Regions from separate parts of the Saccharopolyspora sp. NPDC003752 genome, predicted to be linked through region 2. Evidence: riboswitches for the same ligand, from Rfam matches in the RefSeq annotation. Region 2 holds a riboswitch; the other holds the start of a gene.
What was found. A riboswitch is a leader RNA that binds a small molecule or an ion and turns the genes downstream of it on or off. The one in region 2 is predicted to bind cobalamin.
Positions count from the first base shown of each region.

Region 1 (5,688 bases), on a different contig from region 2:
GTCAGTAACTTACACGGATCAACCTTCGCCGCCTCGGCGCTCGTCGACGCCGTGGCCTTTCCGCTCTCGCTAGAGTCCGTGTTGGTTCCGCCATTCCCCGGGGTCCCACAACCTGCGACCCCAAGTAGAAGTGCAAACGCGCCCACAACGACAGGACTCGACACCAACCTACGCACCTGAACAATCCCCGTTCTCACACCTGCACGCCGTAGTTGGCGTTGCCTTCGTCGACTTCCCGGTAGAGCTGAATGCCCTTCTTGATCGCCTCGATCACTTGCGGCACGCGCTCCTGCATCTGCAGGATGAGCTCTTCATACGAGCGACCATCATCACCTGCTGCGACCGCTTCGTTGAAGTCGGTCATAACTCGACCCGCTGGACTATCCCCCAACGGTGTGCGCTGCTTCAATTGGAACAAATCACGCCGCATCTCCGACAGCGCGCCGCCATCGAACTCCTGGAAAATCCTGATCAGCTCGTCGCCTGCCTCCGGCGTGACCTGGAAGCCGCCGCTGTTGGCCGCGCTGATGATGCCCTGCATGGCGTCGTCCGTCGCGGCGAGCCCGGCCGCCGCCGATCCAATCGACCCCGTCATCGCTTCTCCCCAGAAGAATCGTCTTTCCCCGCAGCGCGGCCGAACCTAGCACCGCATCCCGCGCGCGAACGCCGATACGAGACAAATCCGCAATACCTCACCCGCTTGATCAACCCCAATGGCCCAATGGCACCGATTCGATGGTGGCCGAGCTCACGGGGTTCTGGAACGGTGCAGGCGACGATCATGGACGGTCGTCCCAGTCAGCGAGGAGTCGCCCGATGCCGACCAGGCCGCCGCTGGTGCTGTCCTTCGCCGCGCTGATCTCCAACTTCGACCGCTTCGCGGTCACCCCGATGCTGCTGCTGATCGCGCTGGCGATGGAAGAGCCGCTGGCCGCGGCGGTCGCCGTCGCCAGCGGCTACTTCCTCGCCTACGGCCTCTCCCAGCCGCTGTGGGGTTTGCTGTCGGACCGCTTCGGCCGGCTGCCGGTCATGCGCGGCACGATGCTCGCCGCCGCGGCGGGCGGGGTGGTTTCCGCACTGGCGCCGAACCTGACCGCGCTGGTCGTGGCGCGCGTGGTCACCGGCGCGTGCATGGGGGCCGTCGTTCCCGCGTCGCTGACCTACGTCGGCGATACCGTGCCGCAGGAGCACCGGCAGGGCGCGCTTTCCGATCTGATGGCGGCATCGGCGATGGGCACGGCGCTGGCGACCGCCGTCGGCGGGCTGCTGGCCGGTTTTCTCGACTGGCGCGCGGTTTTCGCGCTACCCGCCGTCTGCGCGGCGGTGTGCGTCGTCCTGCTCCGCAAGCTGCCGGAGCCGGAGCGCGCTCAGGCCCAGGGCGTGCGCAGCCACCTGATGGCGGTGCTGACGAATCGTTGGGCGCTGCTGGTCTTCGGGTTGGTGTTCGTCGAGGGCGCGGTGCTGCTGGGCACCATGACGTTCCTGGCGTCGGCGCTGGTCCACGGGGGCGTGGACGTCGCGGTGGCCGGGCTCGCCACCGCCGCGTACGGCGTCGGCGTGTGGGTGTTCTCCCGGCTGGTGAAGGTGCTGGGGCGGCGCTTGGCGGTCTGGCAGCTGATCGCGACCGGCGGCGCGTCGATGTTCGTCGGCTACCTGGTCGTGACCGCCACCGCGAGCATCGCGACCGTGGTGATCACGGCCTTGCTGCTCGGCGGCGGTTGGTCGTTCATGCACTCGTCGTTGCAGACCTGGGTGACCTCGGTGGCCCCGGAGGCCAGGGGCACCGCCGTGGCGCTGTTCGCGTCGGCGTTGTTCCTGGGCAGCGCGGCCGCATCGGCGGCGGCCGGGCATTTCGCGGAGCGCGGCTCGTACGGCTTGATCTTCGGGATCGCCGCCGCCACGGCGGTTCCGCTGCTGATCGTCGCTGCCGCCTGCCGCCACCGCTACCAGACACGCGTCGTCGCGCCCTCGGTCGGCGACCGGGCGGCGTGAGGGGCGATTAAAAGAGCCCCCGCACTCGACCGGCCTGGGGGTTACCGGGAGCGCGGGGGCATCTTGCGGGTCCACCCCTGGGGGTCAGGTGGACGGCGTCACCGTACCAATCGGTCGGGTGGGCCAGAAGACGGAACGTCGGATCTCGTAATCAAAACGAGATCAAGCGGCGTGAGGGCGCTCGTCCCGGACCGCGCGGACGACGCCGGCCACGTTGTCCGCGGACAGCTCCTCCAGCCGCAGGCAGGGGCCGCCCAGCGCGGCCCCGAGCCGACCGGCCAGGCCGAGCCGGACCGGTCCGTTCTCGCAGTCCACCACGACGGACGCGACGCCCGCCTCGGCGAGCAGGCCCGCCGAGCGCAGCGCGTCATCGACGGCCTGCTGCGTGCGAATCCGCCCGGTGAGCCCGGAATCCAGCGGCACGGTGGCCTTTCCGTCGGTCAGCAGCACGACCAGGGCGCGCCGTTGCGGGTCCCGCATCCGTTCGGTCTGCACCACCCGGTGCACGCGCAACAACCCGTCAGCCAGCGGCGTGCGGCCACCCGTGCGCAGCCTCCGCATCCGCGCGGCCGCGATGTCCACAGAGGACGTCGGCGGCAACGCGAGTTCCGCCGAGTCGCCGCGGAAGGTCACCACGCCGACCTTGTCGCGCCGCTGGTAGGCGTCCCGCAGCAGCGACAGGACGGCGCCGCTGACCGCCGACATCCGTTCCCGGGCGGCCATCGATCCCGACGCGTCCACCGCGAACAGCACCAGGTTCCCCTCGCGCCCCTCCCGGATGGCGCGCCGCAGGTCGTCGCCGCGCAGCACCAGCCCGGGGCCGCTGCGCCCGCGCGCGACCTGGTGCGGCGCCGCGGCGGCCAGCGTGGCCGCCAGGTGGATGCCGTGACCCTCCACAGTGGATGCCCGCGTCGTCCGGCCGCTCCGCGCCCGGGACCGCGACCGCCGCCCCGGCGCGCCGTCGCCGAGCCAGGGCACCTCCAGCAGCCGCGCCTGAAAAGCCGGCGCCGGCGCCGGCGGCGGCCGCTCCGCGGGCGCCCGGTCGTCGCTGCGCTCCTCCGAGCCGTCGGCTCCGCCGTCCGGCCCGGTGGGTCCTTCGGGCCCTTCCGGCGGCTGACCGCCGCCGTCCGGGCCTTCCGGCGGTTCGTCGTCGCCGTCGTCGGCGTGCTCCGCCGCCTCGGACAGGGCCTGTTGGAGCTGGTCCTCGTCGATGCCGGGCTCGTCGAACGGGTCGCGGCGGCGCCGGTGCGGCAGCGCGAGCCGGGCCGCCGCCTCGACGTCCTCCTCGGCGACCGCCTCGGCGCCGCGCCAGGCCGCGTGCGCGGTGGCGGTGCGCGCCAGCACGAGGTCGGCTCGCATGCCGTCGACGTCGAAGGACGCGCACAGCGCGGAGATCCGGCGCAGCTCGGCGTCCGGGAGGTCCACCGAGTCCACCCGGGCGCGGGCGGCGGCGATCCGCTCGGCCAGTTCGGCGTCGGCACCGGCCCACCTCGCGGCGAACCCGGCCGGGTCGGCTTCGAACGCCAAGCGGCGGCGCACCACCTCGGTCCGGGTCGCCACGTCCCGCGACGCGGCGACGTGCACGGTGAGGCCGAACCGGTCGAGCAGCTGCGGGCGCAGCTCGCCCTCCTCCGGGTTCATGGTGCCCACCAGCAGGAACGACGCCGCGTGCGAGACCGAAACGCCTTCCCGCTCGACGTGCGCGCGGCCCATCGCCGCGGCGTCCAGCAGGAGGTCCACGAGGTGGTCGTGCAGCAGGTTCACCTCGTCGACGTAGAGCACGCCCCGGTGCGCGGCGGCGAGCAGGCCGGGCTGGAAGGCGCGGACCCCTTCGGTCAGGGCGCGTTCCAGGTCGAGCGAGCCGATCAACCGGTCTTCGGTGGCGCCGACGGGGAGTTCGACGAGCTGGGCGGGTCGTTGCGCGGCTTCGGAGCCGTGCGGGCCGTCCGGGCACTGCGGGTCGGCGGCCTGCGGGGCGCAGCCGAAGCGGCAGCCGGTGATCACGTCGAGCGGCGGCAGCAGCGACGCCAGCGCACGCACCACGGTCGACTTCGCCGTGCCCTTCTCCCCTCGGACGAGCACGCCGCCGATGGCCGGGTGCACGGCGTTGAGCAGCAGCGCCAGCCGGAGGTCGTCGTGGCCGACGACGGCGGAGAAGGGGAAGCGCGGGGCAGCGGTCATGCCGGTGTTCCTTCCTCGGGGTTCGGACGCCCCGGTGGCGGGAACAAGGGGCGGCAGTGTCCTGACTCCCGGATCACCGCGCCCCTCCGGCCTTCCCAGGTCGCCCCGGTGGCTCGCGGGGGAGGGCCGCTCCCCGGTCACAGTGGCGCCGACCGTGCCGGATTCCCACCGGTTTCCTGGCGCACCCCTTGCATTCGGATCAAGGTGCATCGTCGCAGAACCGGCCCGGCGGACCAACCGACCGCGGCGACGACGAGACCAGCACCACTGCGGCCGGGGTCCGCGGGGGACTGTCACCGGCGGGCGGCGTGCAGCCCGTCGACGGGGCCGGCGAGGTGCCGTGAGCATTTTGTGCTGCCATAGCGACACAAAACGCTCACGGCCCCCGGCGACGATCACCACCAAGTCCCGAGTGGCACCGGTCACGCCCGCCGGCGGGGCTCCCGGCGCATGTCGACGTGCGGGATGCCGTCCTCGAGGTATTCCTCGCCGTCCTCGACGAAGCCGAAGGAGCGGTAGAACTCCTTGGCGTAGGTCTGGGCGGCGAGCACGGCAGGCGTGTGCTGCACCTCGGCGACCGCGGCGCGCATCAGCTTGCGCGCCAGCCCCAGCCCGCGCGCGCTCTTGGCGGTGCAGACCCGGCCGATGCGGAAGGTGCCGTCGGGGTCTTCCAGCAGCCGCAGGTAGCCGAGCACGTAGCCGTCGGCGGAGTCGATCCAGAAGTGGCGGGTGGTCTCCTCCAGGTCCCGACCGTCCAGCTCCGGGTAGGGGCATTCCTGTTCGACGACGAACACGTCGACGCGCAGGCGCAGCATCCGGTAGAAGTCCTCGGCGTCCAGGTCCGCGGTGTAGGCGCGGTGGACGGCGGTCGCGAGCGGCTGGAGGGTCACCCTTACCTGGATATCACAGCGAGGTCTCAATACCCGCATCCACCAGCACCGGGAGTAGTCAACGCCACTCCGGCCGCCGGCGGGCGGGCGCTGCTCTGATCGGGCCAGTTTCGCGCCGAATCGCTGACCCGCCGCCGAGACCGCGGTTAGCCTGCGCGAGATCGGGAGCCGAGCGGCCATGGGGGATTCGTGAGCGAACCGGTGTTCGGCGTCGACGGCGCGCGAACCGAGGAGGAGATCAGGCGCTGGGCCGACGGCATCCAGGCGAAGGCCGACCGCTACCAGCAGATGCAGCAGCAGGTGACGGCGGTCAAGGCCACCGCGGAGTCCCGCGACGGCGTGGTGCGGGTGACGGTCGACAGCGCCGGCGCGGTCACCGACCTGCAGATCACCGACGACGCGCGCCGGATGTCCGGCGCGGGTCTGGCGGAGTCGGTGCTGACGACCATGCGGCAGGCGCAGGCGGGCATCCGGGACCAGGTGGCCGAGGTCATGTCGGCCACGGTCGGCGACGACACCGAGACCGTCAACGCGGTCGTGTCGGCCTACCGCGAGCGCTTCCCCGATCCCGAGGCCGAGGCCGGCGCGGAGCACCGGCCGCCCGACGACGAAGACTTCGAGGACG
Region 1 is NZ_JBSGJZ010000023.1:124,787-130,474, reverse strand. Features, by position in the region: gene ACWEV3_RS27240 (DUF3558 domain-containing protein) at 1-164, opposite strand, end outside; gene ACWEV3_RS27235 (hypothetical protein) at 194-595, opposite strand; gene ACWEV3_RS27230 (MFS transporter) at 817-1,992, shown strand; gene ACWEV3_RS27225 (putative cobaltochelatase) at 2,155-4,173, opposite strand; cobalamin riboswitch at 4,206-4,377, opposite strand; gene ACWEV3_RS27220 (GNAT family N-acetyltransferase) at 4,596-5,063, opposite strand; gene ACWEV3_RS27215 (YbaB/EbfC family nucleoid-associated protein) at 5,253-5,688, shown strand, end outside.
Region 1: it holds a riboswitch for cobalamin, as region 2 does, so the genes downstream of both, ACWEV3_RS27225 (putative cobaltochelatase) here and ACWEV3_RS02860 (ribonucleoside-diphosphate reductase subunit alpha) in region 2, are expected to answer to the same signal.

Region 2 (5,688 bases):
CTCCCACGCCCAGCCGTACTTGAGCGGGAGCAGCTGGTTGACGTCGGCGCGGGCGTTGATCATCGCCTTGTCGCCGACGGCGACGCGCCCGCCGGAGCGGTCGATCTCGCCGAGCCCGGCGGCCGACGAGGGGGATTGCAAGGAGGTCATGCTGTGTTGCTCCATGGGAAATCGCGCGGTTCGAGCCCGCGCGTCGAACAGGACTTGACCTGGGCTCCGGCCCCCGGTTCCCGCAATTTCAATGAGGTTTTTCCAACCTCAATTTGCGTGGCGGTGCGGGTGGCGGAACCTCAGAGGCTCCCTGACTGTGGGTGCCCCTCCTGATGTATGTCCAATACACGGCGGAGGGGCCGTCCTCGCCAGGAAGCCTCTGAGAACCCGCGGCGGTGCCAGTGTCGTAGGTGGGCTATGCGCCTGCGGCGCATGCGACAGCCCATCGACGTGTGGCTTTGCGGCCCGCGGTTGCGGGCCGTCCAGGATGAAAAAGGCTCAATGGAAATCGGACCTTCGGCTTCCATTGAAATTGCGGCGGGATGCCGGGTGAAAGTTATTGGCAGGCTTCGCAGTCGGGGTCTTCGACCGAGCAGGCCGCGCCGGCCGCCGCGGTCGGGATCTCCGCGACCGGGACCGCAGTCGGGACCGCAGTAGGGGTCGCCGTCGGGACCGCGTTGAGCTTGCCGTCGGTACCGCGCAGGGTGCTCTTCTCCACGTGGGTCGCGCTGGTGGAGCGCAGGTAGTACGTGGTCTTCAGGCCCTTGTGCCAGGCGAGCCGGTAGAGCTCGTCGAGGGTGCGGCCGCTGGGCCGGCTGACGTAGAGGTTCAGCGACTGCGCCTGGTCGATCCACTTCTGGCGCCGCGCCGCCGCCTCGACCAGCCAGCGCGGCTCGATCTCGAACGCGGTGGCGTAGAGCTCCTTGAGCTCCTGCGGGATCCGGTCGATCGGCAGCAGGCTGCCGTCGTGGAACTTCAGGTCCGCGACCATCGCGTCGTCCCACAGCCCCACGCGCTTCAGGTCGGCGACCAGGTGCGGGTTGACCACGGTGAAGTCGCCGGACATGTTCGCCTTGACGTACAGGTTGCGGTAGACCGGCTCGATGGACTGGTTGACGCCGCAGATGTTGGAGATCGTGGCGGTCGGCGCGATGGCCATCACGTTGGAGTTGCGCATGCCATCGCGCACCACCCGCGCCCGCAGCGCCTCCCAGTCCAGCGTGGACGACCGGTCCAGGTCGACGTCGCCGTCGCGGGCCTCGGCGAGCAGTTCGAGCGAGTCGATCGGCAGGATGCCGCGGCTCCACAGCGAACCGTCGAAGGACTCGTAGCGGCCCCGCTCGGCCGCCAGCGCGCTCGACGCGGCGATGGCGTGGTAGCTGATCTGCTCCATGCTGCGGTCGGCGAACTCCACCGCCGCATCCGACGACACCGGGATGCGCTGCGCGAACAGCGCGTCCGCGAAGCCCATCAGCCCCAGCCCGACCGGCCGGTGCCGCAGGTTGGACCGGCGTGCCTCGGGGATCGTGTAGAAGTTGATGTCGATGACGTTGTCCAGCATCCGCACGGCGGTGCGGGTGGTGCGCTCCAGCTTCTCGGCATCGATGCCGTCGGCCGTGACGTGCCGGGCCAGGTTGATCGACCCGAGGTTGCACACCGCCACCTCGTCGGTGCTGGTGTTCAGGGTGATCTCGGTGCACAGGTTCGAGGAGTGCACGACGCCGTTGTGCTGCTGCGGCGAGCGCAGGTTGCACGGGTCCTTGAAGGTGATCCACGGGTGGCCGGTCTCGAAGAGCATGGTCAGCATCCGCCGCCACAGCTCCACCGCGCGGACCCGCTTGAACACCTTGATCTCACCGCGGTCGGCGGCCTGCTCGTAGGCGCGGTAGCGCTCGGCGAACGCCTTGCCGTAGAGGTCGTGCAGGTCAGCGGTCTCGTCCGGGGAGAACAGCGTCCACTGCTCGTCGGCTTCGACGCGGCGCAGGAACTCGTCGGGCACCCAGTTCGCGGTGTTCATGTCGTGGGTGCGGCGGCGGTCGTCGCCGGTGTTCTTGCGCAGGTCGAGGAATTCCTCGACGTCGACGTGCCAGGTCTCCAGGTACGCGCACACCGCGCCCTTGCGCTTGCCGCCCTGGTTGACCGCCACCGCGGTGTCGTTGGCGATCTTCAGGAACGGCACCACGCCCTGCGACTTCCCGTTGGTGCCGTTGATGTGGGCGCCGATGCCGCGCACCGGCGTCCAGTCGTTGCCCAGCCCGCCGGCGTACTTCGACAGCAGCGCGTTGTTGCTGATCGAGTGGAAGATGCCGGACAGGTCGTCGTCCACAGTGGTCAGGAAGCAGGACGACAGCTGCGGCCGGGTGGTGCCGGCGTTGAACAGCGTCGGCGTCGAGCACATGAAATCGAACGACGACAGCAGGTGGTAGAACTCGATGGCCCGCGCCTCGCGGTCGTCCTCGCGCAGCGCGAGACCCATCGCGACCCGCATGAAGAAGGCCTGCGGCAGCTCGAACCGGGTGCCGTCGTGGTGCAGGAAGTACCGGTCGTAGAGGGTCTGCAGCCCGAGGAAGCCGAAGGTCAGGTCGCGTTCCGCCACCAGCGCGCCGCCCAGCCGCGCCAGGTCGAAAGCGCCCAGTTCCGGGTCCAGCATCTCCAGCTCGATGCCGCGCCGCACGTAGTCGGCGAAGTACTCCGGGTAGTGGGCGCGCATCTCCTCCTGGTCGGCCTCCTGCGGCTCCCCCAGGTAGCTCAGCGCCTCGCGGCGCATCCGGTCCAGCAGCAACCGGGCGGTGACCTGCGAGTAGTTCGGTTCGGTCTCGATCAGCGTGCGCGCCGCCATGACCTGGGCCAGCGAGAGCTCGTCGTCGCTGATGCCGGTGTAGCCGGTGCGCCGCACCTCGTCGAGCACGGCTTCGGCGGACACGCCGGACAGCCCGGCGCAGGCTTGGTGGACCACAGTGGACACACGGGTCCAGTCGTTGAGTGTCGCCGTCACGGGCTTTCTCCCTCGCGAGCTCGGCGGACCACGACGGCGCGCGAGGAGACCCGCGGCGGCAGCCGCTGGTCGTCCGCGCAGACCCGCCCTCGAGGTCCCGGACAGCACGCTTCGCGCGTGCACCGGCGGCAGGTCTTCGGACTCACGGGCGGCCTAGTGGTCGTGGCTTCCCGGGCTGTTCGCCCAGTGCTCTACCCGCTGCCGTTCGGCAGCGGGGTCACGACTTTCGTTCCCGTTCACCGCTGCGGGGCAGTCTCGGATTCGCACCGGGTTCCCTCTTGCCTCACCGGACGCCTCCGGTGAACCACCAGCGATCAACACACTACATGTTGGGTTCGGGGGCGGCGCGCATGGGCAGATAGCGGCTTGGCGCGGTACCGGTCGACAGTCCGGGCGCGGTGGCCGAGACTGGGCGGCCGGGGGCTGGCGAAAGGGGACCCGGTGGACGAGGCGAAGCTTCGGTCGTTGCTCTCGGAGCTGACCGTGGCGGACAAGGCGCGGCTGCTGACCGGAGCCGACTTCTGGACCCTGCACCCGATGCCCCGGATCGGGCTGCGGTCGCTGGTGCTCTCCGACGGCCCGAACGGGGTGCGCGGCACGACCTGGGACGAGCGCGACACCTCGCTGCTGTTCCCGGTGGCGTCCGCGCTGGCGGCGACGTGGGACCGGGCGGCGGCGCGGACCGCGGGGGAGATGTTCGGCGACGAGGCGCGCCGCCGGGGCGTGCACGTGGTGCTGGCGCCGACCGTCAACGTGCACCGAAGTCCTTTCGGCGGAAGGCATTTCGAGAACTTCTCGGAGGATCCGCTGCTGATCGGCGAGATCGGCGCCGAGGTGGTGGCGGGCATCCAGTCGCGCGGGGTGGCCGCGACGCCGAAGCACTTCGTGGCCAACGACAGCGAGACCGAGCGGCTCAGCTACGACGCGATCGTCGACGAGCGGACGCTGCGCGACCTCTACCTCAAGCCGTTCGAGCGGATCATCGCGAAGGCGTCGCCGTGGGTGCTGATGGCCGCCTACAACTCGGTGAACGGCAGCACGATGACCGAGAATTCCGCGCTGGTGAACGACATCCTCAAGGGCGAGTGGGCGTGGGACGGCGTGCTCGTGTCCGACTGGTTCGCCACCCGCTCGCTCCAGGCGGCGGCGCTCGGCGGTCTCGACCTGGCGATGCCCGGGCCGAAAAGCCCCTGGAGCGACGGGAAACTCGCGAAGGCCGTGGAGCAGGGCGGAGTTCCCGAGTCGGTGCTCGACGACAAGGTCCTGCGCGTCCTGCGGCTGGCCGACCGCGTCGGCGCGTTCGAGGACTCCGAGCCTGGCGGTGGCGGTCCGCCGGAGGAGGCCCGGCCGGTCATCCGGCGGCTCGCAGCGCAGGGATTCGTGCTGCTGCGCAACGAGGTCGTGTCGGATGCGCCGCTGCTGCCGATCGACCCGAAGGTCGCCAAGGTCGCGGTGATCGGCGAGAACGCCACCATTCCGGCGGCGCAGGGCGGCGGTTCCTCGCACGTCAGCCCGCCGCACGTGGTGACTCCGCTGGACGGGCTGCGGGCGGCGTTGCCGGACGCGGATGTCGTGTACCAGCGCGGTGTCCGGCACCGGCGGCTGCTGGACGTGATCCCGGGTGCGGAGGTCGCCGATCCGGCGGGCGAGGGCAACGGCCTGCGCGTCGACTACCTCGGTGCCGACGGCGAGGTGCTCGAAAGCGAATTGCGCGGCACCGAGCGGCTGCTGTGGCTCGGCGGGCTGCCTGCCGGGACGAAGTCGTTGCGGCTGCGGGGGAATCTCCTGCTCGACGTCGGCGAGCACGTGTTCGGGGTGAACGGCACCGGCGGCTTCCGCGTCGAGCTCGCGGGCCGGGAGGTGCTGGCCGCGGACGTGGTGCGCGCGGACGGGATCGACGATCCGATGGGCGACATGCTGGAGCCGCCCGAGCAGCGGTTCAACGTGGTGATCGTGGAATCGGACCTGGACGACGCCGGCCGGGCCGCGCTCACCGTGGAGTTCACCCCGCAGAGCCTCGATGCGCTGGTGGCGGTCGGAATCGGGCACCGCGCACGGGAATGGGACGACGCCAGCGAACTCGCGGCGGCCCTCGCGGTCGCCAGGGACGCCGATGTCGCGGTGGTCGTGGTCGGCACCAACGACGAGGTCGAGACGGAGGGCCGCGACCGCGACTCGCTGGATCTGCCCGGCGCGCAGAACGAGCTGATCCGCAAGGTCGTGGCGGCGAATCCGAACACCGTCGTGGTGGTCAACGCCGGTTCGCCGGTGCTCATGCCGTGGGCCGCCGACGTGCCCGCGGTGCTGTGGACCTGGTTCGGCAGCCAGGAGTACGGGGACGCGCTGGCCGATGTGCTGCTGGGCGAGGCGGAGCCCGGCGGCCGGTTGCCGACGACGTTCCCCGCCGAGCTCGCCGACGTCCCGGTCCCGCTGCCAGGTGTGCAGCCGGTGGACGGCGAACTGCATTACACCGAGGGAACCGTGGTCGGCTACCGCGCGTACGAAGACCGGGGCGTGACACCGGCGTTCCACTTCGGACACGGGCTCGGGTACACGACCTGGCAGTACCTGGAGGCCGTCGCCGAAGGCGAGGGCGTGCGGGTCAAGCTGCGCAACACCGGCGACCGAGCGGGACGCGAGGTGGTGCAGGTGTACGCCGCGGAGCCGCTGCGGCTGGCGGGGTTCGCCGTCGCCGAGGCCGA
Region 2 is NZ_JBSGJZ010000001.1:594,952-600,639, reverse strand. Features, by position in the region: gene ACWEV3_RS02865 (ribonucleotide-diphosphate reductase subunit beta) at 1-165, opposite strand, end outside; gene ACWEV3_RS02860 (ribonucleoside-diphosphate reductase subunit alpha) at 548-2,986, opposite strand; cobalamin riboswitch at 3,097-3,310, opposite strand; gene ACWEV3_RS02855 (glycoside hydrolase family 3 protein) at 3,428-5,688, shown strand, end outside.